4 regions of the Alkalibaculum bacchi genome follow, and region 4 is predicted to be linked to each of the others. Evidence: riboswitches for the same ligand, from Rfam matches in the RefSeq annotation. Region 4 holds a riboswitch; each other region holds the start of a gene.

Region 1 (7,862 bases), on a different contig from region 4:
TTGTAGAAGGATTTGAAAATGATAATCCTATGAAACTAAAGAAATTAGCAGTCTCTGACTCCACTTCTGCAGCTTATATCGATATGGCTATAGAAAACTATTTTAATACAGCAGAGAATTATATAAAAAATACAGATATATCTTCGGAAGAAATCGTAGACTATGTGAAAGAAGATTTAGATGTAAGCACTAAAACCAATATAAGTGTAAAAAAGGTAGAAGATAATGGGGCGTTAAAGTTTTATTTTAATTACTGTTCATATGCTCTTACAGCAGTACTGATTATAGCTATTAGTTCTATCATGTTATCTTTAGGAAATATTCATATCAAAAGGAGAAATAGGGTCTCTCCAATACCTATTGGTAAGAGCCAATTTCAACAGGTTCTAGGCCTTTTCTTTATTGTTTTATTAATAGACTTGTTGCTAATTTTTGTTGGATTATTTTTTAGAGGGGGAGCAGATGATTTTGTCTTTGGACTGTTGTCTATGAACTTACTATCCTTATCTATTGCTATCCTTTCTATTGCGTATTTAGTGGGAACAACTATAAGAAACAGAGAAGCAGCTAATGGCATTGCAAATATTCTCTCCCTTGGCTTTGCTTTTTTAAGTGGAGTTTTCGTTCCTAAAGAATTACTCGGAGAGACCGCCCTGCAGATCGGAAAATTTACGCCTACCTATTGGTTTGTTATGGCAAATGATTTTATATTTAATTTGAGTAACTATTCTTTTGATAATCTTTCAAATATATTAATTAGCATGGTGGTGCAATTAGGTTTTGGAGTAGCTTTCTTTGCTATGGCCCTAGTAATCAATAAAAAAAATCGCACATCAGTAGAATAAAAGCGCCTGGGTGCTTTTATTAGCAATTAGCGGCCAGCAGCCAGCCATTAGTATTTTAAGGTTGGACTTTGCGTGTCAAAAGTTAATTTTGTATAGGATACAAAAATAGAAGCTAAAATAAAAAAATATTATCATAAAATCAAATAACAAATGCTAGCTAGAAGAAGAAATCTAACTAGCATTTGCTCATTTATAAGAAAGTACTGATCGCTGACGACTGGCCGCTAGTAGCTGTTATTAGGGTTTTAATATCACTTTAATACAGTTATCTTTCTTCTTATCAAAAATCTTGTAAGCGTGTTCGCCTTCTTCTAAAGGAAGCGTATGTGTAATGATGTCTGTTGGGTCAAGTTTTCCTTCCTGGATGTGTTTTAATATAGGTTCTACATAAATGTGTGCTGGGCATTGGCCCATTTTTAAAGTGATATTTCTCGAGAAAAAATCACCTAAGGGAAACATATTATATCGCCCTCCATAAACACCTACTAAAACCACAGTTCCACCTTTTCGAACACATCTAGATGCGATCTCAATAGCAGACTTTGAACCACCTTGTAGTTTTAATAGGGTTTCTATCTTTTCAAAGTTTGACATGGTTCCATCCATGCCTACGCAATCAATGACCACATCTGCGCCTCCATGGGTAATTTCTTTTATATATTCACCAGTGTCATCGTGTTCACCAAAATTAATGATCTCCACTCCGTCGTAGGTTTTTGCGTGGTTTAATCTATAATCTATATTGTCTACTCCTATAATTCTCTTAGCACCTTTTAATGCAGCCCATTTCATGGTATTTAAGCCAACTGGTCCACATCCTAATACTACTATAGTATCGTTTTCTTTTACGCCTCCTACATCTACACCCCAGTAGGAAGTTGGCAGAACATCTGTAAGAAAAAGAACCTTTTCATCTTCTAACTCTTCGGGTACAGCAAAGGGACCGAAATTAGCATAGGGAACCCGTAAGTACTCTGCTTGACCTCCATTATATCCACCGAAGGTATCACTATAACCAAAGTAAGAACCACCCTCATTATATTCATTGGAATTGTCACATTGACTGGTTAAATCGTGCTCACAATACCAGCAGTGACCACAGGAAACTGGAAAAGGCACTATTACCCTTTGACCTTTTTTTACTCGTTGCACATCTTTACCAACTTCTTCTACAATTCCCATAGTCTCGTGACCTATTACGGTTCCCTTTTTTGTATTAGGAATAAAACCATGGATTAAATGTAAGTCTGAGCCACAGATAGCAGTAGATGTTACTTTTACGATAATATCATCATCTTTTTCAATTGTTGGATCAGGCACCTCTTTAACCTTTATATTTTTCATGCCTTCATAAACCATTGCCTTCATAGTACGCCTCCATTTTATTGACTTTAGATAGTAACACTAGTTTTTCCTACTAATATTTTCTTATCCATGAACAATAAACGAGGCAATTCAATAAAATAATAAGAGGGCGCAGATAAGAGTAAATTATCTTGTATAGAAAGTAGGGAGATTTATGGATATAATTGTTCAAAAATATGGTGGGACTTCTGTGAACAGTCCTGAATTAAGAGATAAAATTGTAGAAAATGTAATAAAAGCTCGGGAGGACGGTATCGCTACGGTTTTGGTCGTCTCAGCTATGGGTCGAAAAGGAGAAGCTTATGCAACAGATACCCTACAGAATCTTATTCCTGCTCATTATAAGGATTCTAGATTTATGGATATGCTTATATCTTGTGGAGAGATTATATCTACTACAGTCATTGCAACCCATCTTATGGATTATGGTATTGAAGCTATTTCATTAACGGGAGGTCAGGCAGGCATTTTAACAGATAGTACTTATGGTTCCGCAAATATCGTAAAGGTAGATGGTACTTATCTTCAAGAGCTTTTAGAAGAAGGGAAAGTACCTATAGTTGCAGGATTTCAAGGACAAAATGAAAAAGGAGAGATTACCACACTAGGTCGAGGAGGTAGTGACACTAGTGCAGTGCTACTGGGAATTACATTAAAGGCAAAGAATGTAGAAATTTTTACAGATGTAGATGGCATTATGACAGCAGATCCAAAACTGGTACCTAATGCAAAACTTATTGAAGAAATCAATTACGACGACGTGTTTCAATTGGCTCAATATGGTGCAAAGGTAATCCACCCAAAAGCAGTAGATTTAGCAATGCAATACAATATACCTCTAAAGGTAATCAACACAAGTAAGTATGGAGAAAGTATTGGAACCTTAATTAACAATCATCCTACAAATTCAGCTGGTTTAGTAGCGGCAGTAGCCCACGAATACGGTAAAATTCAATGGAGCTTGTCTACTAAGACAAGGGATAAAGAAATATTTAAACTCATGGCAAGTAATAATATTAGCATAGATATGATTAATATCTTTATAGATCAAAGCGTATTTATAACAAATGATATACATAAAGAAAAACTGATAAAAATATTAGAGGAGAATAAAATTGATTATAAATACGTAAATCATTGTACAAAAATCACCATTATTGGAAGCAAGATTAGAGGAGTACCTGGGATAATGGCCAAAATTATGGCTTCTCTTGAAGGAGATATATCTATTTTACAAACATCCGATTCTCACACTACTATATCCATCCTAGTACCTACAGATGTAGCTAATAGAGCTGTAAATCTGTTACATGGATCGTTTAATTTATAGTACTATTATTATATTCTAGAAAAATAGTAAATATAAATTGACATATAAGTAACTATGTGATAAGTTTTAAATGCAATAATTATTTATAGTTAAATACAAAATCTAATCATACAAGTTCCGTAAGGATTAATAGAGAAGCCGGTTCGATTCCGGCACGATCCCGTCACTGTATTAGGGAGTACTTTGTCATTATGCCATTGAGTCATTAACAAAATGATTTGAGAAGGCGATAAAGTGCGATGATCTTAAGTCAGGAGAACTGCTTGTAATGATACTTATTTGTGATTCTTACGGGAGATAAGAAGCATGTTTTTTTATTGCTATTGAGCTGCCTAAAGGCAGCTTTTTTGCATTAATTAATGAGCGAAGCTTTCGTAGTAGGTTTTTAAATAATTTAACATATAGAAAGCGGTGATTGTTATGCTAAAAGGACAGATTGTTAAACGATTTCTTCAAATCGTTATTGTTTTGTTTGGTGTAAGTTTTTTGAGTTTCCTGCTCATCTACATGGCCCCGGGAGATCCAGTACGTGCTATGTTTGCAGTGAGTGGCAACATCCCCCCTGAAGAAATTCTGGTTGAAATAAGGGAGGAATTGGGTCTAAACCGTCCATTTCTCGCCCAATACGGTAGTTGGCTAATGAAATGCTTACAAGGAGATTTTGGCACTTCCTACACACATGGTAAACCAGTTGCCCAGCTCCTGAGAGCCCGAGTAATGCCTACTTTGCAGTTATCACTCCTGTCCTTACTTATGATGCTAATTATGGCGATTCCTCTAGGTGTGCTTTCCGCTATTTATCAAAATCGACCTTTGGACTATATTATACGGGTAGGTAGCTTTTTTGGGATTTCCATGCCTAATTTTTGGGCTGGGTTGCTGCTACTCTACATAGTATCGTTGAAACTAGGTTGGTTGCCCGTAGTGTCTGCGGAAATGGGACTGAAAAAAATGCTATTGCCAGCGTTTACCTTGGCCTTTGCTATGGCGGGGAAGTACGCACGTCAAATTCGTGCTTCTGTGCTGGAGGAGCTAAAGCAGGATTATATATCTGGCGCTAGGGCTAGGGGAATCAAGGAATCTACTATTCTGTGTAAACATGTAATACCTAACTCCATGTTGCCCCTCCTTACCTTGCTTGGATTATCCTTGGGCTCGCTGCTAGGTGGCACTGCTATAGTAGAGGTGATTTTTTCTTTTCCGGCATTGGGAAGTCTTGCGATTTCAGCTATTACATCTATGGACTACCCCTTAATACAGGGCTTTGTCCTATGGATTGCCATGATTTATATGCTAGTTAATCTGGCGGTTGATTTTTCTTACAACTATCTAGATCCCCGCCTTAGGAAAGGAGCGTAGACTATGACCAATAGCAAACGGCAGTTTATCTTATTTTTAATTTTGGTTCTAGGTATTGTAGTAGTTGCAATTCTGGCTCCTGTATTGGTCACTCATGATCCCCAGCAGGCGATCCTTACAGAGGCTACCCAGGCGCCTAGCAGTGAACACTGGTTTGGCACAGATCGCATGGGACGAGATCTGTTCTCACGGGTTATTTATGGAACACGAACCTCCCTGTCATCAACATTGCTTCTCGTGATCAGTATTTTTACGGTGGGAGGTGTGCTGGGTATTGTGGCAGGTTATGCAGGGGGAGCGGTAGATGCAGTGATTATGCGCATCTCCGACATGATGGTTTCCTTTCCTGGGATGGCGTTGGCTATAGCTATGGCGGGAATAATGGGCCCCAGTATCACTAATGCGGTCATTGCAATCACCATGGTCAGCTGGACCAAATATGCCCGTTTGGCCCGTAGCTTGGTACTAAAAACTAAGTATGAGGATTATGTGTTGGCGGCTAAAATATCCGGCACTAGAACTCGCTATATTCTTTGGCGGTACATGACCCCTTCGGTCTTACCTACATTAATTATCACTGCGGCTACCGATATGGGTGGCATGATGCTGGAGTTGGCAGCCTTTTCCTTTCTAGGATTAGGGGCTCAATCAACTTCTATCGAATGGGGCTATATGCTTAATGAAGGTAGAGCCTATATGGAATCAGCTCCATGGCTAATGATCTATCCTGGACTGGCTATATTCATTACGGTGGTCTCATTTAATTTGCTAGGCGATAGTTTGCGGGACATTCTTGATCCACAAGACAGCAGCAAAAAACAATATTTTAGTAAGCAAAAAAAGGAGAGAAAAAAACATGAAAAATTAGCGTTAAAAAGGGAGAAATTATCTATGAAAAAGTGGATTAAAGGCGCAGGTCTTTTGTTGATCACTCTCATGATAACAGCAAGCTTTGCCGGTTGCGGCAATGACAGCACTAAAGACGATGCCGGCACAACAAATGACAGCCAAGCCGACACAACACACCTGAACTTCGGTGTCTACAATTATTCGGATTCATTGGATCCTGCCACCAATACGAATTCCAGCTGGGCAGCGATGCGTTTCGGTATTACCGAATCTCTGTTTATATTTAACGACCAGGTTGTAGCAGAAAACAATCTTTGTGATAGCTATGAAGTCTCCGATGACTATCTTACTTGGACCTTACATATCCGGGATGGTGTGAAATTCTCTAATGGCAACGATATGACTCCTTCTGCCGTAAAAGCTTCCATCGAGAGACTGTATGCCGAGACAGACGCGTCTCAAGGGGGGACAGGAAATTCCAACCCAGAGAGTTACCTTACTTATAAATCCATTTCAGCTGATGATGCGGCTGGTACGGTGACCATCGTTTGTGAAAGCCCCACCTCAAATATTCCAGGAATCCTTGCATATCCCTACTTTGCCATTATCGATGCATCTGTAGCGGACAAGGAAATTGTCGGAACAGGTCCATACAAGGTTGATAAATTCAACCCTGGTGTCAATATAGATATGTCATCTAATGAGCGCTACTGGAATGGTAAAGTACCTTATAAAACCGTCAATATTATGTTTATTGATGACAGTTCTACTAAGACTATGGCTTTAAAGAGTGGTGATATAGATCTGACTGAGAATATTACCACTGTTAGCGATCTGGCTACTTTGTCTGAGGACAGTGCTTACTATGTCTCTACTGCGGCTGGCGTGCGTACGGCTAATTCCTATATGAATTTTAAGGGTGTCTTGGAAAATGAGGCACTGCGTCAAGCAATAATAATCGCTCTGGATATTGATACAATGTGTGATATTACTGTAGGTGGCATGTACACCCCTGGTTTTTCGGTACTGCCATCCTCTTTGGCTTACAATTATGACAAACTGAATAATCCGTTTTCCTTCAATAAGGAAAACGCCATAAAAATACTGGATGATGCGGGAATCGTTGATAGTAACGGTGACGGCTGGAGAGAGTTAGATGGGCAAAATATTGATTTAGATTCGGTAACATTTACAAGTCGTAATCTCAACGAGTTTGCAGAGGCTAGTGCTTTGTTACTGAAGGAAATCGGCATTAAAGTGACGGTAAATATTCGTGACTATGATACGGCCTTGGCTCTGCTCAATGCCGGTGAATTTGACTTATGGACTTGCAATACTCTCACTGTAGGCGTAGGAGATCCACAAGACTATTTAAGCAATTGGTATTCTAAGAACTCTAGAAATTTTGGATACTATTCTAGCTCCGAATATGACGCTGCCTTCGAGGAGTTGATGATAGAGATGGACGACAATCGCCGCCTAGAGCTCATCACTGAACTGCAACAAATTCTCATTGATGGTGCAGCTACCATTGTATATGGTTATTATAATAGCCGTATGTTCAGCGATATTAGCAAAGTGACCGGAGCAGACATTGCTACTATTGACTACTATTGGTTGACTACCGATATTAAGCCGGCGAGGTGAGGTAATGCTTGACTACCAAAGTGTATCCGTCATTTATGGTGACAATAAACCATCTCTTTCTGATTTTACACTAAGGATTCAAAAAGGTGAGATTGTGGCTCTGGTAGGAGAGAGTGGAAGTGGAAAAACCACCGCCATCCGTGCTGCAATGGGATTGCTGCCGAGTGGCGGTCAGATTGTAAAAGGGGATATCCGTTTTGACGGACAATCCCTTTTATATCTTACGGACAATGAGTGGCGAGCCCTGAGAGGTGGCAGCATGTCTATGATCTTTCAGGATTCGGGGACCATGCTCAACCCTATACGCACCATCGGCAGTCAATTTATAGAATACATACGCACCCATAAACAAAAAACGAAAAAAGAGGCTTGGGAAATGGGATGGATGATGCTGGAGCGGATGGGATTGCCTCATAGTAAAACTATTATGAAATCTTACCCTTTCCAACTTTCCGGTGGCATGCGCC
Region 2 (7,862 bases), on a different contig from region 4:
CCAGGTTATTATTTTGATGAAGTGCAAGATATGCCTCATTATGAATTAAATAGATGGTGGATACAGTAATCACTTGTTCCTTATTTGTGTGATAAAAAGATAAGGGAATTAATATTACTGAAATTGATACATTAAGCAGAAGGTTCAAGAAATGAATAATACAAAGGAGGAAATAATATAATGGCCGAAATTAAATTTAAACTTGTTGAAACGATAGGGACAATATCTGAAAGCAATAAAGGTTGGGTAAAAGAGCTTAATCTGATTAGCTGGAATGAACGAGCACCTAAATACGATTTAAGAGATTGGGCACCAGATCATGTGAAGATGGGGAAGGGGATTACACTTTCTAAGGATGAATTGATTGTATTGAGAGATATCTTAAATCAGATGGAAATATAAAACCGCAAAGCCATTTGTATAATGGCTTTGCGATTTTATAATGTACTAGGAAACACCTACTTTTGACCCTAGCTCCTGCTCAGTCATCCTGAGCGCAAGCGAAGGATCTAGACCCAAAAGGGATACCCAAATGCTAGTGACTAAAGACGAGCGACTAATGCGCCACAGACGCTTTCTTGTATATGTGTTAATGGTAATGAAAAGCTTAATTATATATAAGTTTAAAGGGTTCGTATAAATGGAGGGGTTACTTATGAAGATTTTACTTGTAGAAGTAAATATAAGTGAGGGACGAGATGGAGCTAAGATAGAACAAATAAAAGAATCGTTAATGGTAGGTAATGATATAGAAATTATAGATTTAAATTCTGATAAGGACCACAATAGATCTGTATTCACTTATAAGGGAGAATGTGAAGCTGTTTTAGATGCTACAAAAAGATTATCGAAAAAAGCTATTGAACTTATCGATATGACGAAGCATAGAGGAAGTCACCCAAGAATGGGAGCAGTGGATGTAGTACCTTTTATACCTATATTAAATATGACTGGTGAGGAAGCTGTAGAAATTTCTAAAGAATATGGTAGGTATATGGGCAGCTTAGGCGTACCAGTATATTATTATGAGGATTCAGCCATTAGGGATGATCGAAAGTCCTTAGTTAAAATTAGGAAAGGTCAATATGAAGCACTAGCTGACAAAATGAAGGACGAAAGCTGGAAACCAGATGAAGGTCCATTTGAATTTAATCCTAAGAGTGGAGCCACTGTTGTAGGATCAAGATTTGCCCTATTAGCATTTAATATCAACTTAGATACTGAAGACTTAGAAATAGGAAATAAAATCGCTACTGCTATAAGAGGATCTTCTGGTGGATACCAGCATGTCCGCGCTATTGCATTAGAAATACCAGACAGAAAGATGATTCAAGTATCTATGAATTTAACGAATTATGAAAAGACGCCTATACATAGAGTATATGAAACAATAAAGTTTGAAGCGAGCAGATATAATGTAAATATTTCAGACACAGAGTTAGTAGGGCCAGTTCCAGTATATGCGTTAAGAGAATTACTTGATTTTTATATTAGATTAAAAGATTTTTCTACAGATCAGATTTACTTCTGACTGCGATATATCCGTTATATGAGAGTAAAGAGTAATAGTGTATTAGATATTATATTCTAAATTTCGCTATATCGTTAAGCTTTACAAATCAAATTAAAATGTTTATAATATTGTTATAACAAATACATATGTATGAATCAGGTGCCTTAATAGGAGAATAGGGAATCGAGTGAAAATCTCGAGCGGACCCACCACTGTAAATGAGGAGCAATGTATATTATCCACTGGTAACGGGAAGGAATATATTGCCGTGAGTCATAGCCAGGAGACCTGCCTGTATCATAGAATTCGTAAGCGACGGTAAAGTTTATGATCAATTTTATATTGGTCATAAACTTTTCTTTTTTTCGCGAACTAATGAGCCAAGCGAAGGTGAAGCTTTCGCAGGATTCTTTTTATCATACGCACCAAATAGTTTACTAATTTGACGCGTATGATAAAAAGAATCCGTAAATAAAAGCTTTAGCTTTCATTTAGCGAATGGCGCGACCGAGGAATCGGCCTAGCCGATTTCGAGGTGTAGAAAAATCAACTCATATGTCCACGTAAATGAAAGTTTTTATTTTAATATAATAATTTATTAATTTAAGGAGGAAGTTATGAACTCATTAATTCAAAACACTCAAGTCACTAAAACTAGGAAATTAGTTTACACAGCTTTATTAATTGCATTAGCATTTATAGGAGCACAAATTAAAATTTTGGGCTCCATCGCATTAGATGCATTGCCAGCCTTTTTTGCTGCTTTACTATTAGGTCCAGTAGCAGGTGCAGCAGTTGGGGCAATAGGTCACCTGCTCACAGCTATGACAAGTGGTTTTCCTATGTCTATCCCTATTCATTTAGTCGTAATGTGCACCATGGCTTTTATATGCTGGTTATATGGTTATCTCAACAATCGCATAAATTTAATTGTAAATAGTACTATTGCAATTATCCTAAATGGAGTAGGTGCAACTTATTTATCTGTATTAATCATGCAGTTATTAGGAATGATTCCAACTGTAAAAGAGTTTTTTTTCATGTTGGTAGGTCCCTTATTACTGGCTTCAACAGTTAACGTCCTTGCAGCTGCTGTTTTATACAGTTTGCTAAAGAAGAGAATTTAACTAAAACTAAATTGGCGAACAGGTGAGTATATTGAAGGTAAATAAATTTAGAGACTTAACATTAATGCACATAAATGAAGAAACAATGATGGTATTAGCATGTGATTCTTGTGGTGGAATAGGTATGAAAAAGCATGATGCGCTAGAAACACCACAAGAAGTAGTTGGGTACCTTACAGCAGGTGTGGCTTTAAGTGAATTATTAGCTTTTCGAGCTAAGCCAATAACCATAGTGAATAATTTTTGTGTAGAGATGAATCCTACTGGGGAAAAAATTATCGGTGGAATAAAGAAGGCAATTACTGATTGTGGATTAGATCAAGAAATGCTCCTTACAGGGAGTACAGAAGAAAATATGCCTACTGTACAAACATCTATAGGTATAACGGCTATAGGCATGATTGATCTTAAAAACTGGACGAAGCCAAGGACCTATAAGGGAGATGACCTTATTGTGGTTGGAAAGCCTAAGGTAGGGTCAGAAGTGCTAAAGTCTAAGGAAATACCCAATATCAAAATAATAAGCCTAATTAAAGATATACTAGGGATCAACGAAATACTTCCTGTCGGTTCAAAGGGCATTGATTATGAGATAGGGGAGCTTTGCAAAAGTAACGATTTGGATTTTAAATATACACAGACAGTAGAAGTAGATATAAAAAAATCTGCTGGACCAGTCACTTGTTTTATCATATCAGGACAGAAAGAAACCATATTAGAACAACTAACAAAATACAATGTATCTTATTCATATTTAGGGTGTTTTATTGAGAAATGCTAAGATATGAATGAATAAAAAACACCTAATATACTAGTATTTCTTTGGCAATAGTCAATAATCTACAATTATTGTAATCAAACAAAAATTCAGACTATAATTTGGTGCAAGGACTTATATTAATGTTCTACATGAGCCTTATCCTTCTTGAATATCAAGGAGGGTAAGGCTGGTTAAAGTGATACATTAACTCAAAAGCTACTATAGGTATCTATTATTTTCTAACATTTATCTCAAATTGTATCTTTAGCATAATCTTAGATGCTCATGCTAGCTAAATAGAAGTAATTATACATACACTTAAAAATCTTAATAGAGAGTGAATAACATTTGTTTATACATAACTACAAAAGGGATTTATATTATGGTAAAGTAGACTTATAATGCAATTATTATTAAAAATTTATCAAGTGGAGGATTTAATGGGTAAAGGCAATCATAGCAAATCAAAGTATAAGAATAAAGGCTGGTTAGATACACTAAAAAGCATTGTAATTTGTGGAGTATTTGGCGGCGTATTAGGTTTTTTTATAGGCGATTTTTTTAATCCATGGTTAAAAAGCGACAATATATTCATTGGACTTTTGAAGTTTTATGGCCTAATCATATTGTTTGTTATTGGATATATAATACATATTATCATTCATGAGGCAGGGCACTTGATTTTTGGATTGTTAACAGATTATACTTTTGTTTCTTTTCGAATAGGATCTATCACTATAGTAAAAGAAGATGGAAAGCTAAAAACAAAGAAATTTAATATACCTGGTACGGCTGGACAATGCCTTATGATGCCACCCAAAATAAAGGATGGGGAATTTCCGTTTGTTCTCTACAATTTAGGTGGAGTCATCATAAATTTACTCGTGTCCGCATTATGTATATCTACGATAGTTCTTATTAAAGAAATGGCATTTGTTTTAGAAGTTATATTATTATTGGCTGCATTCGCTGGAATACTAGCAGCAGTGACCAATGGTATTCCAATGAAAATTGGAGGAGTTCCCAATGATGGACATAATATTTACTCTATGCTAAAGGATGAAGATGCAAGGAGAGGGTTTTATGTTCAATTAGAGGTAAATGGACTACAGAGCTTAGGGATTAGGATGAAAGAACTACCTTTAAGTAAATTTGTGCTAAATAATAATGCAGATGTAAGCCAGCCTCTTAATACGGCTATGAGATTAATGGAATACAGCTATCATTTAGATCACCTAGATATAGAATCTGCAAAAACATGTCTTCTTTCTCTTACAGAACATATGGACCGCATTGCACTTCTATTTGTCAATGAAATAAACTGTGAAAGATTGTTTTTAGAATTAGTTACAGATTGTGATAAATCTACGATAGATCGTCTCTATAATAAAAAGTTAAAGAAATACATAAAAGCATCAAGGTTTCAGATGAGTAAGAAGAGACTAATGATGGCATATGAGATTTATTATACTAAGGACATAAATAAGGCATTGCAATTTTATAAAGAAGGCAAGAATTTAGCTTCGAATTCTCCGGTAAAAGGAGATGCGGATATGGAACTTATGCTCTTAGACTGGTTAAAGGTAAAATTATTATAATCCTAATTTTGTATTTCATCCTAATTTATGTGACTATTGTATACAATAATTATTCAGGAATTAGAATGATTTCAAGAATTCCCTATTTAGAAACAGGATGAACCTCATCAAAATATGTATTGAGATCAGAAAATTTACGTACTAATTAACCATAATACATTAGCTATATCGTAAAAAACGATCCAAGTGAATGCTGCTCAAGTATACAAAGAAAACAAGAATCATACAGTTGTAGTATATGCAACTAAAGAACTGTAAAAAGTGGAGTATAATAATTTAATATATTCCACTTAAGTTAAAACGAACAAAAAGATATTGATATTATATAGAGTGGATAGTGTAGTCCACCCTATATTAAAGTTATTTCTCTAGAGTAATTAACCAAACAGCTTGCTAATTATTTCAATTGCGCTTACAATTTTAGCTTCCCTTTTTGGATGGGTCCAATTTACGATTGCTGTTCCAGCTATAATTGCTCCCTTGGATTTACAAGCCTGTTTTATCTGATTGATTGCCCGTTTGCCGCCCATCTGGGGAAATGGTAAGAACTGAGTAACCAAACACGCTACCTTTTTATTTTCTAATGAACTTATATGGGTAAGATAAGCTCCTAAAATAGGCGAGATAGAAAAAGCTCTCACAGGTGCTGCTAAAATTACCCCATCATACTGACTCACATCAGGTATTGTCCCTAGGTGAATTTTTGTAGGGTCCACCTCATTAAGGTTTTCTTCGCCTTCTGTTTGGATCCTCTCAATTTTCACATCATGACCTCTCTGGACAAGCTTTTCTTGTATTCCTTCAATGACGGAATAGGTGTTGCCTGATTTTGAATGAACGATAATGCCAATTTTCATTATTGCCTCCTAATTACGTATTTGCACATTGTATTACTACATTATACCTGAATTTGTATCGATAAAATAGTAAATAATTGCTAAATATGTAATTTTATAATTAAAATAAAATAGTAAAGTTTTTTACCCGTGAGACCTGACCCTAGAGCACTAGCAGCTGAAAGCTAATGGCTGGTTGCTAATGATTGTAATCTAAGTCAAAAAACAAAAATCCACTCATCACATTCTGGGGAACTGGTTTATTTAGTTCTACAATCCACACCTCCACTGGTGGCCGATCTTCCCTACATCCTGATAGATATGCAATTTTTAGACTGTCAGGAGACCAGTCCACAAAGGCGGAAGCAGGTATTTGATCAATTTTTGCTATCTTATCTGTAGTAAGCTCCATAATTGAAATAACACCATCTTCATCAATATAAGCAATTCTGTTGTTATTAGGGGACCAAAAGACTCTCGAATTTCTTCCTGCATTATCCACTGCTAAATAAACTTCGTCTCTTGACTGAGGTTTGTATAATACAATATAATCTCTAAATTGGTCTGTTAACAGTAAGGCAATTTGCCCTGAGACACTTGGAAGCCCATAAGGTATTTGTAGATTCATTCCAGGGATGATCTTAGTTGTTAGGCCAGGATTTGCCATTACAATAAAATCAGGTTGTGGTTGCCCATTTGAGGTTACATTGTATTTTGAAGCAATTTTGTACAGACTATCTCCTTGTTTAACCGTATAATAAGGTACGCCTCTAGGGACATTTAAAACCATCGCTGGAGTAATAACATAAGGCTGATCAATAGCATTTGCTGAAATTAAGGTGCGTAAAGGGATTTTATATTTTGTAGAAATAGAATGGAGAGTATCACCTGGTTGAACTACATATGTAGTTACGCCTGGAGGCATAGATAATTGCTGTCCAGGATAAATTAAATAGGGAGCAGATAAATTATTAGCCGCCATAAGGGAGGCTTGGGGAATACTCCAACGTGCTGCGATATTGCTCAAGGTATCTCCTGATTGAACCGTGTAGAAAAATTGCATAGTGTACCTCCTTTTTGAGATTCAATATATTCTATGTTCCAAAAGAGAAACCTTTACAATTTTATATTAAAACACAAAAAAGAAGACTAATAACGTCACTATAAACAAATGTGGCATTTGACGTAACCGCAATAAATCTGCAAAGAATGTATTTTAAGATTATCATTAAAAAAATATGTCGAATTATAAATTAATAATATGATTGACATTGTATTAAAGTGAATATATAATTATATTAAACATATTGATTTACTATGAAATAGAATAAAATTCGATGAAATATTTTAAGTTTTGTATTATATTGGGGGATCGTTATGGATAGGAGTCAAAAAAAATTAATCGACAATTTTACGGATGAGACATTACGAAAAATCTTAGAATTGAAGAAATCTATAAAATACGGATCCATAACCCTTATCATTCAGGATGGTTTTGTAGTGCAAATTGAAGCCAATGAAAAAATACGAATGAAGTAGAAAGTATAATTACATAAAAGCTGACCATAAAAAATGGAGGCTAAGTAAAGAAAGAAAACGGTTTTCTTTCTTTACTTAGCCTTTTTTGTTTAACTAGGGAAATTCAACCTTTGGACTTAGCTCCTGCCCAGTCATCCTATGCGCAAGCGAAGGATCTTAACCCAAAAGGAATACCCTAATGCTAGGAGCTAAAGACTACCGACTAGCGACTAAAGTGTCAAAAGTTTTCTGCTCAGTAAAAGGAGGAGATAAGATGAAGTGATTTTATGACAATGAACAATAAAACAAAAAATAAGAGGGAGAAGTAAATATGAAGATGATTAAACTACATAATTTAATCGAAAGAAAAGTAAGCAATAGGAGGTTCAAAGGATTGAGGAGAGGAATGTTTGTCATCCTTGCATTAATATTGATTATATCCTCTGTAGCTTGCACAAAATCACCTGAAACAAAAGAAGTTCGTACGCCTAAGGGGAAGGAGCCAGTAAT
Region 3 (7,862 bases), on a different contig from region 4:
CTTTCTAGTTCCATCATAATTCCTGTAGGTTCGTATTCTCTATTTAACCCTTCTTTAATGGAAAGGATTTCTCCCCCTTGATCTTCGTACTCTTTTATAAATGCTCTCCAGTCTTGATTCATTTTGTCCTCCTTATTTTAGTACTCCAGATTTATGAATGCCCTCATATACTTTTTTTGTAAGAATAGTGCCACCAACAACACCTACTAAAGTCGTAATCGTACTAGATACGAGTATCGCAGGAATAGGCACTGCAAGAACCATATACAAACCAATCCCTACTACGATATTTCCTAATACATTAGAAACGATTTGAGCCAATAAATGGTGTGACCACTTTTCCATAGAAAACTTCCAAGTAACAAGAGTGTAGCCAATAGAGGCCAAGCCATTAGATGGAATAAAGAAAATAGATAAAGGAGACAGACCCGATGCTACTGCTACTAGAGCCTGCACTTCTACAGTAATAAGGCCCGCCGGCTGTTTAAATAAGAGGACAGTGAGTCCTGTAAACATAGCCCAAGTTACTCCACCAATAATCGTACTAGCTGGGTTAATTAAAGCGTCAATTCTATGTGCAATTTGTTGTACGAGAACAAAAACAATCCCCAAAATCACAGCACCAACAAGTGCCTTCGTATCAAAACGCGTTTTTTTCCTACTTTCTACCTTTTGTGCCATACTCACATTATTCATTTACTTTCCCTCCACATTTCTTAATTTTCTTGTTTTTTCTATGTTTACTCCAGCGTGTGATAAAACCACTCCATAATCTTTTTCTGCTTTTTCTTGACTGATATAACCGTTTATAAAATCTTCATAGACCTTTTCTCGTTCTCTCTTATAAGGGTCACCCCAACCTCCTCCACCAGAGGATATAATTAATATACTATCTCCTGAGTCAATTCTTCGAGGTGCCGTTTTGCTTGGTAATACCTCTGAACCATTTTTTTTGGTAGTAAGGGAATTCTTATTCGTGCTGCCTAACTTTCCACCTTCTAATCCATATGGTGCTATTTTCATTCCATCTCCCCACATGACTATACTTTGATCATGACCGTAGAATTGATACTCGTATTTGACTCCTGGAGCTCCTCGGTACTCTCCTGAGCCTGCAGTATCGGTGACTAGATGATGATTTAAAGTGAGAACTGGATACTGAATTTCATTGGATTCATTATTTGGCGCTTGAACACCACCATAATTTGAAAAAGCAGCCATATAAGGATAACCATCTTGACCGCATTTTCCACCACCAGAACCTAGAGAGCAGAAGGTAAAACCTACGTAATACTTTTCATTTCTAGGGTCCGTTCCGTAGAAAGAAGGTCCTAAATAACGACCAAAACCTGCTGGAATTCTCTCAGGTACAGCTTTAGCACAAGCCTTTAGGATTGCTGCAATAATTTCGCTTGCACAATGTAAAGTAGACATGGTTACTGGTGCACCTTCATGGGGATTTATTATACTGCCTTTAGGCGCAATGATGTTTATTGGCCTAAACCCGCCACTATTTCGGGGGATTTCAGGAGAAAGAGCCCACAGTAATCCAATATAGGAGGCACATTTTGTAGTGACTAAACCACAGTTTACAAAACCTGTAACTTGTTCATCACTACCTGTAAAATCAATCAAGACTTCATCGCCATTAAAAGTGACAGAGGCCTTAATTTTAATGGGCTCTTCTTGAAATCCATCATCATCCAGCCATTCTTCGCCAATATAAGTTCCTTGAGGAAATTTTGCGATTTCACTTTTAGCCAATTCTTCTGCGCTTTTCAGGATAGAAACTAGTATTTCTTTGACTTTTTCTAATCCGTATTTTTCAAGTAGTGAAATCAATCGATTCTTCCCTATTTTATTGGCTCCCATTTGAGCGTAAAAATCACTTCGCATCATGTTAGGATTTCTTGTATTGTAGGTAATGAGATCTAATACTTCGTAGATGATTCCATCTTTTGTAGCCATCTTTGTAGGTGGAATTCGAATCCCTTCCTGAAATATCTCTGTGGCTTTCGTATTATAACTGCCTGCCACAGAACCACCAATATCTCCATGATGTGCACGACTTACGGTAAAGAAGACTAACTCTTCTTCATAAAATACTGGAGTGATTATGCCAATGTCTGGAAGATGATTTCCGCCCCAGTAAGGATCATTAATGATGAACACATCCCCATCTTTAATCTCTTCTCCATACTTTTCAATAATCGCTTGAACGCTAAAAGCTCCTGCAGCAGCTAAAATTGGTATTCCATTTAATTGGGATATGAGCTCTCCTTTGTGATTGGTAACGCCGCAGGCAAAATCACAAGCTTCTGCAAAAATAGGAGACCTAGAAGATCTTTCTAATGCTACCCCCATTTCTTTGGAAATCGTATCTAAACGATGTGCGATAACGGACTTTAGAATGACATCATCTATACTCATATATGGCTCCCCCTTTTTCTTAGAATAAAATCACCATGTTCGTTAAAGCTCCCTTCAAAGCGAGGATTGATAAAAATACTTGTATAATCCTTTTCGATTAATGCAGGGCCTGCTATGATATGATTTTGTGAAAGTTCTTTTTCTTTGTAAACGGGAATCTCGTCATATACGCCTTTACCATCAAAGTATACCTTCCTATACCTAGGTATTAATGGTTCTACAGAAGCTACGGGCCTTTCTATTTGAGATATTTGATCTAAAGACTCTTCCCACATCTCTAATCGTATGCTAATTAAAGTGCACTCTTGATTTTTCTCTGAATAGCCGTAATTCTTTTCGTGTAAATTGTGAAATTCATCGAGAAGCTCTTTTATATTGTGCTCATCTAATTCTTCTCCTTTAAACTGAACAGGCAATGTGTGATGTTGGTCTTCGTATCGTATTTCAAAGAGAAATTTGTACGTAAGATTTTCTGCTAAAAGACCTTGAGCTTTTAGCTGAGAAGTCGCATCCTCTTTTAATCCCTTTAAAGTGCTGTTGATTTCATCAAAATGTACTTGAGCTAGTTGTTGAACGATGCTTTGTACCATATCTAATTTAATTTGAGATTCGAGCATTCCCTGAGCACAAAAGACTTCTCCATTAGCAGGAATAATCGTTATCTTAGCGCCAATTTCCTCTGCAATATTACAAGCAAAAATTGGAGATGCTCCTCCAACTGCGCAGAGTGCAAAATCTCTTGGATCATGTCCTTTTTGAATCGTCATAAGATGAACCGCATCGACCATTTTGGCCAGTGCAATTTGATATATTCCGTACGCTCCGTCTTCTACACTCATATGCAAAGGCTTAGCAATTTTATCTTCAATAGCTTGAGCTGCAAGATCTTTTCTGATTTTCATCGTTTTGCCACCAAAATCTCCCTCTTCAATGAAGCCTAAAACTAAAGCTGCATCTGTAATCGTAGGTTCTTCACCACCCCTATCGTAGCAAGCAGGACCTGGGTAAGATTCCGCAGACTGTGGACCTACAGATAGCATTGCGCCTACACCTATACTAGCAATACTCCCCCCACCAATGCCTACGGATTCGATATCAACAAGAGGTAAGTTTACTGGATATCCTCCTACGACAGCTTCTGGCATAATTTTAATCTCATAATCGCTTACTAAGCTTACATCAAAGCTGGTTCCTCCCATATCTACTAAGATAAGATTTGATTCTAATACTCTCTCCCCTAATGCTTTTGCACCGCTACTTCCTGCAGCTGGACCTGAAAACAATCCTTTTACGCCAAAATCCTTAGCATAGGATATATGAGCTAAACCTCCATTGTTTTGAACTAATAGAATGTCTGTTTTAAGCCCGCGCTCTTTAAGAGCATGGGATAATTCATCAAGATAACGAGACACTAGTGGAGTCAAATAAGCATTAAGCACAGTTGTTGAAACCCTTTCGTACTCTCCAAGCTTTGGCGATACTTCGCTTGATACAGACACAAATACATTGTCAAGTCTCTCTTCTATGTACTCCTTTATGGCTTTTTCATGGGAAGGATTCATGAAGGAGAAAAGAGTGCAAACAGCAACAGACTCTACTTTCTCTTTTTGCAACTTTTCTAGAATTTCTTCTAAATCCTCTTGTACTAATTCTTGTAATACTTTTCCGCTATAATCTACTCTTTCTGATACTGGCAGGCGCAAATGGCGAGGAACTAAGACTTTAGGAATAGGCGAAAAGAAATCCCATTGATTATCAAGTCTGGCCCGCCTCATTTCTAATGTATCCGTAAATCCCTTTGTAGAGATTAAAGCTGTCTTTACCCCTTTTCTTTGAAGCAAGGCATTAATTGCTACAGTATTTCCATGAACTAGCTTATGGGTTTTTGAAAGAAACTCTCCTAATGGCATATTAAAATTAGTAGCTAATTCTTCTAACCCCCTTAGTACTGTTTGTATGGGGGATTCTTTATTTGAAGGGACTTTGACAGTTTTAAACTCTTCATTTCCTATAGCAATAAAATCTGTAAAAGTTCCGCCCATATCGATTCCTATTTGAAACATTTTTACACTCCTTTCGATATTTTTGTTGGATAAATTCATTGTTGTGTCATCGTAACAGTTAAGAAATAATGGATTGGCGTGTTTAAGGTGGTCAGGTGGTTAGGTGGTCAGGAAAATTATAACTCGCTTACAAGCGAGATGGGTTTTTCTGTCTAGTTTTATTTATGTAGATTGTGATTCCACAACCAAATTGGCAAGCCATTTGGCTGTTGCATCCCATATCTACTGCGAAAGCGTAGCTTTCGCTTTGCTCGTTGTTTCACGCAAAAAAAGTTCTCAGCCAAATAAGGCTGAGAACTTTTCCATCATTCTCAAATGTTTACTCTTTCCTAGAGAGTGCACAATTCATTAACAAGCAGGTCTCCTGACTAACGGATCAACGCTTTTTATCTCCCTTCCCATTTCTTTAATAAGAAACAGTGGTTTATCGATAATTTGCTACTCGTTTACAGTGGCGGGACCGTTCAGGGCTTTCACCTGATTCCCTATTATCCTCTTAAGAGGCACTTGTTAAAATATTCTTTTCTTTATTATATCCCAATGATTTACACTTATCAAGAGGAAAATACCTTTGTTATTTTAAATTATAAGCGATTAGTATATACAGCGGCTTAATTATTGCCCCACATACGAGTATTTCTAAATTATTAATAAAAAAACTGCAATCTCAGATTGCAGTTTTTTTATTAATATACTCTTCTTCCGCCTTGGAATCTTGATGACCAATAACCATCTAGCGACGATATTTGAATCGATTTTCCTGGTCTTGGTGAATGTATAAAGCTGTTACCACCAACGTAAATTCCTACATGCCCTGGAAAAACAACGATATCTCCTGGTCTTAGATCTGATCTTGATACGTATCCACCTAAACCACCTTGACCACCACTAGTTCTAGGTATGCTTATTCCATATTGTCTATACACATAAGATGTAAAACCTGAACAGTCAAAACCTGATGGTGTTGAACCTCCAGATACATATGGAATTCCTATGTAATGTTTTGCAGTAGCTACTATGGCTGATCCTAAATCTCCATTGTATGTAGGAGCGGCTTTGCCGCTGCCTCCTCTACTTGCACTTGTACTTGCACTTGCTACTGCTCTTACCTTTGTTCCTACTAATACGATTTTGTTTACTGGCTCTTTTATGATTTCTTCTTTTATGATTTCTTCTTTTTCTACAATATCATTTATATATGTAATAGATTTGGTAATTTCTTTTGATCCTTTTTCGCCTTTTTGTTCTACTTTTGTTTCTCCAATATACATGGATGAATCTTTTTTCTCTTCTACTTCAAAATCAATTTCTTTCGTCTCAATTTTCTTTACCGTAGCACTTACATCGATAAATGATTCTTTAGAAGCTAAGTTAAGAGATTCTCCTGGCATTAAATTTTCAAGGTTTTTGTCTGGATTGGCTTTTTCTAAATTAGTAATTGGTGTATTTGTAGATCTAGAAATCGTCCATGCAGAATCACCCGAGGCAATTTTATAAGTCTTTGGTTGAGTTTGATTTACTTGATAAAGAGCTTCTTCTTGTTTAAGAATATTTTCTACTAAAACGTCTTTTTCTACAATTTCAACCTTTTGATTAAAATCTACATTTACTAATTCTACATCTTTACTCTTTAATTCTTCTACAAAGGGCTTTTTAATACCTTCTAATATATTTTGAACCTGCTCTTTTGCCTCTAAAATCAATTTTTCCTCCCCGTCTACCATAAGTATAGCAGCGGGTTTATAAATATCAATATTTTCATATATGCTTTTTTCTAGTTGTTTTTCGCTAAGAAGCTTGTCCTTTTCTACTCTCACTTTATTGTACTGTACTTCTTCGCTGTAATATGCTTTTTCTCCGTGGCTTTCATCTACTTTTTCTTGAACAGCTAATAAAGCATTTTCAGCGTATTCCATTTCCTTTACTATACCTACCGATTCCTTGTTCAAGACCAATTCATAAGAGAAGCTGCTTTCATAGGCATATATCCCCACTACCGTCGCAACTGTGATGATGCCAGATGCTAGTAGAGCTTTTTTCTTCAGGCTGAGCTTGTTTATTTTTTCTTTCAGCCCTTTTGGTTGATTTTCCATGTGATTACACTCCATCAAATTTGCTATCCGTTGACACGTAATTTATGACTTTTTTATTGTAACATTAATTCAACTTTTTGACAAACATTTATTACATTTTTGTTACAATATTTTTTATTAGCCACATATTGATTACAATTCATACTTTATTTGATATTATTCTACAAAAAAACAGAACCTTCTATAGTCCTAGAGATTCTGCTTTGTAATAAAGTTATCTACTTCGTATTTTTTTCGTGCTTTCCGTCATGAGTACCTATTTTAATACCATTGATTATCCCTACATCTTCATTGTCTTTGGGTTCCATTTTTCTGAGTTCTGAATTGCTCTTTTCTCTATCCTTTTTCCTATTTTTGTTGTTATCCATCTTATTCCCTTCCTTATATCAATTTGTATTTATATTAGTTTTAGTCTTTAGGAATAATCTTATGCAGGATATTTGTTTAGAGGTGATGGCACAACAGTAGTTCTATTCAATTAAGGTTAAATGGTTTAAAGGCACATAGTATTTTGCATATCGATTTCCTTGACGGTCTATGTAATCCCCTTCCTTATTTTTTACCATAACTGTAGCTCGCTTGTTAATTCCATTAATAAAACCTTCAAAGGATTCATTTTCAAATTGAAAGGATACTCTTTTCCCAATAGATAAACCCAACTTTTCTTTAGCAATCTCTCGATTTGTAGGTAATGCATGATAACTGCTGCTATGATTAAATAAATTTTTAGCTATTGTTTTAAAACGCTTCCCCTTGCAACTCGACCGATGATACAGTATAAATTCAATGACATGACAAATTTCATGCTCTAAAACTAATTGTAGTGCCTCTAGAGCATTATGGGTTTTTACGCCGGAAACAAATTTTTCTTTATGGCTTAAATCGTAATTAAAGAAGAAATTGATGCCAAAACGAAACTCAATGATTACATCCTTTGGCTGTAATGTGCTAATATTTTGAGGGCACAAAGTAAGTCCAGCACTTCTGGTCATACGCTTAGAAAAAGAGAACCGAAGACTACCTTCATATTGATTGCGAAAATCACTATGAAAAAACACCTTGTCGTATAGTTCAAACAATAGCTTTAAATCATAGGTAGAAATGGTCTTAAAATTGCCGTCTTCTACATTTTCGGATAACTCTAAGAACTCTTCAAAAATTTGCTTTCTCTTCTGTACTATGGCTTTTTCGTCATATATATAATCAAACATTTTATCTCACCTTTATGTAATAAAGTATATATTTGCACTACTTCCTTTCTACTTTATCAAAATAG
Region 4 (7,862 bases):
GTCTGTAGTCGCCCAGTTGATCACTCCTACTGGTGTAGTTGAAGCCATGCCATTTTCAATAAGGCGAGCGGTTATTTTTTTTAGCTCGCTCATACCCATTAAAAACACTAAGGTACCCTTTAGTTTTGCTAATACGTCCCAATCTAATTCGCTGCTTTCATCTTTTAAGTGTCCTGTAATGACATGAAAAGAGGATGCATGATCTCGATGAGTGATTGGAATTCCTGCATATGCTAGTCCTCCAATAGCAGAAGTAATCCCTGGAACGACTTCTACATCTACTCCTCTTTCAATTAAATACTGACCTTCCTCTCCACCTCTGCCAAATACATAAGGGTCTCCACCTTTTAGCCTAGTGACAATTTTCCCTTCTAGTGCTTTTTGGCAAATAATATCGTTTATTTCATCTTGTGTTTTTGTGTGATTGCTGGATTCTTTCCCTACATAGATTAACTCACAATCTTCTCTTCTAAAGTCTAGCAATTTAGGAGAGGCCAATCGATCGTATACGATAGCGTCTGCTGCTTTTATGGCGTCTTGCCCTTTTAATGTAATCAATTTAAAATCTCCTGGACCTGCGCCTACTAAATATACTTTACCCTTCATAGCCTTTCATCTCCTTTAATATATCTTTTGCCAGTTCCCAGCCTAATTTTTCTGCATCTTCTTTTGGACCATAGGCTTTTCTTTTAATTAATACACTTCCATCTTCATTTCCTAGTAAACCTTCAATCTCTATATTTTCCCCTTTAATAGCGCATAGTGCTCCCATGGGAATATGGCAATTACCGTTTAAACCTTTTAAGAAGGAACGCTCTGCTGTTGCCTGCAAAAAAGATTCACTATGATTTATGCTCTCTATCATTTTGTGTATTTGCGTATTTTCTTCCCTGATTTCAATAGCTAAAATTCCTTGTGCAGGAGAAGGTAATATGATACGGGCTTCAATGGGCTCAATACGATTTCTAAGTTTTTCATATAATCCTATTCGCTTTAATCCTGCTGCAGCTAGAATCACTCCATGTAAATTTTGATCTTCTATTTTTCGCACTCTAGTTTCAATATTACCTCGAATAGAATCAAATTTTAAATCCTCTCGATACTTTGATAATTGAAACTGTCTACGCTTGCTTCCCGTTCCAATTACAGCTCCCTTAGGCAAATCTTTAAGTGATTTATATCCGCCTTTTAGAACGATGACATCTCGATAATCCTCTCTCTCTGGAACCCAAGAAAACATTAAGCCTTCTGGTAGTTCTCCAGGCATATCTTTCATACTATGTACTGCTAAATCGATTTCTCCGCTTAAAAGCTGCTCTTCGATTTCTTTTACAAATACGCCTTTTTCACCGATTTTGTCTAAACTCACATTTTGAATTCGATCTCCCGTAGTAGTGATCGTTTTTATTTCAAATTCAGTATTTGGATAATTATTTTGTAATTGGGAAACTACCCATTTTGTTTGAGTTAAGGCTAAATTACTTCCCCTTGTACCTACTATTATTTTCATATATGACTCCTTTGATTTTTTGCAAACATTCTGTATTTATTTCCTATTGAAACCGTGAGACCAATTACCTTCGTTGACATCTATACTTCCACTTTTACAACATTTTTCTTAATTCCTCTACAGACAAATCCGTTAAGCTATTTAAAATCCTTTTTTTCTCCTCTTGATCTTTTACGTTTTTGATGACCATCTCTCGAATTTTTCCCAGTAAGTTTACATACTCTTCAAACTCTTTAGGATACTCTTCTTCTAATGAATTCTTTATTTTTTTACTAAGGGATGGACTCTTTCCAGAGGTGGATACAGATAGAATCAAATCCCCTCTTCTTACAACAGATGGAACAATATAATCGGAAGCTTCTCCACTATCGACTATATTACACAGAATCTTTAGTTCCTTTGCATCCTCACTAATAGAAATATTAATATCCTTAGCATTTGTAGCTCCTACTATTAAATAATTTCCCTTTAAGTACTCTTTTTTATAGGAGTCCTTTATGAGAGTTATACTTGGAAATTGATTTAAGAGCTCATCAAACTCGTAAGTAAAATCCACGCTTATCACAGTGACTTTTGCCTCACATTGTAAGAGTGAAACCACCTTGCGATAAGCAATCTTACCACCGCCGAAAACTACTACATTCTTACCTCTCATTTCGATCATTACTGAATAATACAAATTCTCATCACTTCCCAAAGATTTCATCAATTACAGCAATATAATCATCTAGTTTTTCCGCATCTTCTATCCTTTTTAGATTAATAATAGGCTTTATGCTTCTTTTAAGTGCAGAATGAATCATTTTTTCTACTACTGTTTTGTCTTTAATAGTAAGATTTGTCTTTCTATAGATATAATCTAACGATTCCATCTTAATGGTTTCACATTGAGCATTGATTTTTTTGATTAAAGGGTCTAGTTTCGCAGCCCCTTTCCATTTATAAAACTCCTCTACAGATTTCTGTATAATAACCATTATAGGTTCCATTAGACTCTTTCGATATTCTATATTCTCATCGATGACCTTTTTTAAATCGTCGATTTCGTATAAGTGAACACCCTCTAGCTCTCCAACTTCCTTTTCCACATCTCGTGGCATAGCTAAATCGAGAATATACAAATCTTTTCTTAATTTGGGCATATTGTTTTTTCGAAATAGAGTATGAGGAGACGCTGTTGTAGAAATGAGTATATCTACTTCTTGAAGTAAATCGTATCGATCTTCGTAATAAACAGGACATACTCCTTCAAACTCAATTAATAATTGGTTTAATTTATCATGGGTGCGGTTTGTGATGTATACCTTGTCTAAATTTTCTTCCATAATATATTTTAAGGATAATTTGCCCATATTGCCTGCTCCGATAATAAGAGCACGTTTTCCTTCTAAGGAATCCATCTCTTTTTTTAACATCTTCAAGCCAACATAACCAACAGATGTGGGATTTTCGGATATTTTTAAAGTGGTTTTAATATATTTTGCCTTAGTGATAGACTCTCGAAATAATTTATTTAGTAATTTTCCACTGTGGCCTCTCTCAATGGCATATTCTAGAGCATCTTTTACTTGACCTAATATTTGATCTTCACCTATAACGAGAGATTCAAGTCCTGCCGCTACCTGAAAGATATGATATACTGCATCTCTATTTTCTTTTATAAACAAGTGCTTTTCAATATCATCCTGCCCAGTATATTCTTTTAAATAGGTACAAACGGAATGTATGCTTTGTTCTAATTCTTCACTCGCTAAATAAAGTTCACTTCTATTACACGTAGATACGATGATAAGTTCCTGAATATTTTCTTGTCGTAATATTTGAAATGTTTTCTCTTTTTTAGATTCCGTAAAAGACATCTTTTCACGTACTTCCATTGGCGCAATGTGGTGATCAACCCCGATAACTGCTAGCTCCATTGATCTCCCTCCAATAATCAAATAGTTTTTCTTCATCTCGAAATAATGGTAAACCTAATTTTTTATGTATTTTCATAAGCCATGGCTGAGAAAGATTAGCTTTTTCTAGTACTTCATCCATACTAAACAAATCTTCAATTGATCCATTAGCGATGACCTGACCATGATTTAATATGTATCCATAATCGCAAAGTGTATAAATAATATCCATATCGTGACTTGAAATGATAATTTTTTTCCCTTCCTTAGCTAAAGTATTGATAATTTTGACAACTCCTCTTGTCATTGCTGGGTCTAAACCGGCTGTTGGCTCATCAAAGAGTATAACTTGTGTATTTAGAGCTATGACCCCAGCAATGGCTACTCTTTTTTTCTGCCCATAACTGAGGTAGTGGACGGCTTTTTCTTTAAAATCATATGCTTCGGTTTGTATTAAGGCGTCGTCTACCCTACGCTTTACTTCATCTTCAGGTAATCCAATATTTCTCAAGGCAAAAGCTACATCATCATAGACATTCGAGTGAAATATTTGTTTATCTGGATCTTGGAAAACCAAACTCACCTTTTGACGATAATCGTACATATATTTTTTATTATACTCTAGTGGTTGCCCATTAAAAAGAATGATACCCTTTGTAGGTTTTAATATGCCCATTAGATTTAAAAACATAGTAGATTTTCCTGCTCCATTGCCCCCAATAAGAGCGATAATTTCACCATTATTTAAGTTAATTTCTACATCTTTTAAGGCCATGGTATTATCTTCATATTTATAAGTCAAGTGCTCTGTTCTTAACATAAAAGCCTCCTTGCATGTCTTTGGTGCTTTACTTAAGCTTGCATTATCTTTTTATTTTCCTGAAGAGATCATATATATAGATTATGGCAACTCTCTAACCTATACATGAAAATCTCCATCATATAATTTTACTTCTAGTGAAATGCTCAATTCTTCATATCTATTCATCATTCTAGTGAAGAGACTTACAATGAGCAAAGATATAGATCTATAGGATGTCCTTAGATTTCCATATCCAAATTTCAAATATATAGCCGTCTGCATATCTTTGTATTCTTCTAAGAACATCATTATAAACCTATAAATGAGCATAACCATCTCTAATACTACAATTGGCACTTTCATGCTCTTTAATATTTTTAATAGCTGGTTAATGGGCACGGTTAAGGCAAGAAAATAAGTGGAAGAAAGACAGGCTAAGGCTCTAAAAAACAAGATAAAACATTGATTTAAAGAAGACTGCGTTATGCCAATGTAAAATCCTCCTACAGGAATATTATAAAGAAAAACATGTGCACTCTTTGATACAGAAATCAAAATAGTTACTAGGCTCAATAACAAAAAGGATGAAGGTATCATAAAAAACTTAAGATAACGATTAAGTTTTATGCCTGCAAATTGAACCAGTACAAATCCAATAAGGAGAAACATACCAATGTACATAGGTATGTTCTCAAAAACAATTGCTGTAAATAGCAAAATCATTGCTGCAACAAATTTGATTTTTGGATTTATTTTAGTCAACTTGTTTGTATAAGCGATTTTATCGACTTGTAACATGGATTTTTCTTTCCTTTTTTCCTTTATTATATCCTATGTAATATGCGATGATCCCTGCACCTAATGCGGCTTGTGAAGCAAAGAGCAGAGATTCAATTTCCCCACTGGCTGGCTCCATAAAGCTACTAAACCAAGGTTCATAATCAGGGTTAATAACAGTAATCATTTCTTCTGCCTCACCGTCAGCTCCACCAAACTCAGCATCATTTGTAATGACTAAAGGTACAATGATTAAAACTAGTAATGCAAATACTAGTATGATTTTAGTTGAAATTTTCATTTATTACATCCTTTCCTTCATACTCTACGACTTTGTCGTATACTAAAGCAGTGATGATTCCCTCTGCTGCTGCAATGGGGATTTGAGTAAGAGCAAAGATGCTTAAGAATTTAAAAATAGATACTGCTATACCTCCTACTGGATCAGGGAAGGCCACACCTAATTGCAAAGAGGTAACTACATAAGTAGCTAAATCTCCCAATGCTGCTGCTGCAAAAACAGAAACGCCTGCATTCACATTGTTCTTTCGAAGTAATTTAAAGATTCCATAAGCTACAAAAGGACCAACTACTGCCATAGAGAAAGCATTTGCACCTAATGTACTAATACCGCCATGGGCTAGTAATAGAGCTTGGAATAGTAAAACGATTACTCCTAGTACAGTCATAATAGTTGGTCCAAATAATATAGCTCCCAAGCCTACACCAGTAGGATGTGAACAGCTGCCTGTTACAGAAGGAATTTTTAAAGCGGATAATAAAAATACAAATGCGCCTGCCAATGCGACTAAAAGTTTCTTATTTGGTTGATTTTTAAATATAAAATTTAATCTGCGCACTCCAAGGACGAAAAATGGTATAGCCACAACTGTCCAAAACAGTGCCCATCCTTTTGGAAGAAAGCCTTCCATAATATGCATCGCCTGTACGTCTTTTACGCTAAACATTACTAAAGAAATAAGAGCGTACATAAAAATTGCAGTGTTGATTTTTTTGATTTTAAGTATTTTCATTAAAATTCTCTCCTTGTTTTATTTAAAGCGGAGGGTGCTCCTAAATATTTTTAGTTATCTAGAAATCCAAGAAGTTTTTACACCTCGAAAAAAATAACCAGATCTACGTGAGATCTGGTTAATAAAAACAATGTTATCCAATTACGGTAACAAACCTCCCTCCGAAGCTTTACACATTCTCCAATCTAGGCAGGTCTCCTGACTTTGAATCATCCTACTTCCCTAATCCTTCCCACATCAACAGGTGATGTAGTGGAGTTGCCTAGGGGTTCGTCATCATTTACAGTAGCGGGGGCTGTAGAGGAATTGCACCTCTTTCCAATTTAATCATAATAAACCTAAATTTGCATTATTCAGTTGTAATTGCCTTTATAGTAACATAAATGTTTTTTATAATCAAGTACTTGTTTTCAAAAGGGTTTTTATTTATGCAAAAATAAACAAATTGACGCAAGATACTGGGGTGTGTTAATATTGTTATCGCAATATATAGACAATTTCGGTACTTGAAAAGAATAGGATAATCGCTTAATAGTTTTTCCTATCAATCAAGAGTCAGAGAAACAAATGAAGGAGAATAGTAATGATAACAAAAATCGTAAAACGTGATGGCAGAGAGGTTCCTTTTAATTTAGAGAAGATCTCTAATGCAATCTTTAGAGCAGCAAGTGCTAAAGGAGGTAGAGACTATAATACAGCACTTTCCCTAGCGGAAGCTGTAGTAGAGTACATAGAAGAGCACACTTATGGAAAAATACCCACTGTAGAAAACATACAAGATGCTGTAGAGAAAATTCTCATTGAAAAAGGCCATGCCCGTACTGCAAAAGAATATATACTCTATAGAGCTGAAAGAACTCGTGTACGAGAAATGAATACTCGATTGATGAAAGTATACAGTGATCTCACATTCAAAGAGGCTAAAGACAACGACATGAAGCGAGAGAACGCAAATATTGATGGAGATACTGCAATGGGTACCATGCTTCGATACGGTTCTGAAGGTGCAAAGCAGTTTTATGAGATGTTTATATTAAACCCTGAGCATTCTAAAGCTCATAAAGAGGGCGATATCCATATACACGACCTAGATTTTCTTACTCTGACTACTACTTGTTGCCAAATTGACATTGAAAAGTTGTTTCAAGGTGGATTTAGTACAGGACACGGATATATAAGGGAGCCAAATAATATTCAAAGTTATTCTGCTCTGGCCTGTATCGCTATCCAATCTAACCAGAATGATCAACATGGCGGACAAAGTATACCAAATTTTGATTACGGAATGGCTCCAGGCGTGCGAAAGAGCTATAAAAAACATTATCTGCAAAATTTATCAAAATCTTTAGAGTTGTTATATAATTTACCTAATATTTGGGATACTGTTGTAGAGATTAGTCAAAAAATCAAAAGCACCTATAAACTTACTCCAACGATGAGCAATTACGAGGATTATCAGTATTATGAAGCAAAACTACTAGAAGATTACTTTGAAGATAAAAAGCTTATTTTGAAAGCACAAAATTTTGCCATAAAAAGCGCAGAAAAAGAAATCGATAAGACTACTTATCAAGCTATGGAAGCCTTTATCCATAATTTAAACACTATGCACAGCCGAGCTGGTGCTCAAATTCCTTTTAGTTCCATTAATTACGGAATGGATACTTCAGTAGAAGGAAGACTTGTAATAAAAAACTTACTGCTAGCTACAGAAGCTGGACTTGGCAATGGTGAGACGCCTATCTTCCCTATCCATATATTTAAAGTTAAAGAAGGCGTTAATTATAATTTAGGAGAACCCAATTATGACTTATTCCAATTAGCTTGTAGAGTCAGCGCCA

The links. Region 4 has a riboswitch for cobalamin ahead of DES36_RS03595 (energy-coupling factor ABC transporter permease). Riboswitches for the same ligand answer to the same signal wherever they lie in the genome.
Region 1: it holds a riboswitch for cobalamin, as region 4 does, so the genes downstream of both, nikB (nickel ABC transporter permease) here and DES36_RS03595 (energy-coupling factor ABC transporter permease) in region 4, are expected to answer to the same signal.
Region 2: it holds a riboswitch for cobalamin, as region 4 does, so the genes downstream of both, DES36_RS10700 (ECF transporter S component) here and DES36_RS03595 (energy-coupling factor ABC transporter permease) in region 4, are expected to answer to the same signal.
Region 3: it holds a riboswitch for cobalamin, as region 4 does, so the genes downstream of both, DES36_RS07870 (hydantoinase/oxoprolinase family protein) here and DES36_RS03595 (energy-coupling factor ABC transporter permease) in region 4, are expected to answer to the same signal.

What each region holds. Positions count from the first base shown of each region.
Region 1 is NZ_QNRX01000026.1:11,663-19,524, forward strand. It holds gene DES36_RS13770 (ABC transporter permease) at 1-845, shown strand, start outside; gene DES36_RS13775 (zinc-dependent alcohol dehydrogenase) at 1,083-2,213, opposite strand; gene dapG (aspartate kinase) at 2,365-3,540, shown strand; cobalamin riboswitch at 3,636-3,821, shown strand; gene nikB (nickel ABC transporter permease) at 3,961-4,899, shown strand; gene nikC (nickel transporter permease) at 4,903-7,395, shown strand; gene DES36_RS13795 (ABC transporter ATP-binding protein) at 7,400-7,862, shown strand, end outside.
Region 2 is NZ_QNRX01000014.1:56,391-64,252, forward strand. It holds gene DES36_RS10685 (M15 family metallopeptidase) at 1-69, shown strand, start outside; gene DES36_RS10690 (YdbC family protein) at 181-402, shown strand; gene ftcD (glutamate formimidoyltransferase) at 656-1,531, shown strand; cobalamin riboswitch at 1,654-1,823, shown strand; gene DES36_RS10700 (ECF transporter S component) at 2,131-2,640, shown strand; gene DES36_RS10705 (AIR synthase related protein) at 2,672-3,421, shown strand; gene DES36_RS10710 (hypothetical protein) at 3,802-4,998, shown strand; gene DES36_RS10715 (flavodoxin family protein) at 5,376-5,855, opposite strand; gene DES36_RS10720 (LysM peptidoglycan-binding domain-containing protein) at 6,034-6,897, opposite strand; gene DES36_RS10725 (YezD family protein) at 7,212-7,373, shown strand; gene DES36_RS10730 (sulfate ABC transporter substrate-binding protein) at 7,759-7,862, shown strand, end outside.
Region 3 is NZ_QNRX01000009.1:13,556-21,417, forward strand. It holds gene DES36_RS07855 (UbiD family decarboxylase) at 1-122, opposite strand, end outside; gene DES36_RS07860 (hypothetical protein) at 133-696, opposite strand; gene DES36_RS07865 (hydantoinase B/oxoprolinase family protein) at 697-2,430, opposite strand; gene DES36_RS07870 (hydantoinase/oxoprolinase family protein) at 2,427-4,493, opposite strand; cobalamin riboswitch at 4,831-5,019, opposite strand; gene DES36_RS07875 (NlpC/P60 family protein) at 5,180-6,586, opposite strand; gene DES36_RS14805 (hypothetical protein) at 6,805-6,954, opposite strand; gene DES36_RS07880 (SprT-like domain-containing protein) at 7,057-7,797, opposite strand.
Region 4 is NZ_QNRX01000003.1:198,002-205,863, forward strand. It holds gene cobA (uroporphyrinogen-III C-methyltransferase) at 1-606, opposite strand, end outside; gene hemC (hydroxymethylbilane synthase) at 596-1,510, opposite strand; gene DES36_RS03570 (precorrin-2 dehydrogenase/sirohydrochlorin ferrochelatase family protein) at 1,605-2,216, opposite strand; gene hemA (glutamyl-tRNA reductase) at 2,197-3,429, opposite strand; gene DES36_RS03580 (energy-coupling factor ABC transporter ATP-binding protein) at 3,404-4,228, opposite strand; gene cbiQ (cobalt ECF transporter T component CbiQ) at 4,328-5,008, opposite strand; gene DES36_RS03590 (energy-coupling factor ABC transporter substrate-binding protein) at 4,992-5,288, opposite strand; gene DES36_RS03595 (energy-coupling factor ABC transporter permease) at 5,272-6,021, opposite strand; cobalamin riboswitch at 6,193-6,378, opposite strand; gene DES36_RS03600 (anaerobic ribonucleoside triphosphate reductase) at 6,605-7,862, shown strand, end outside.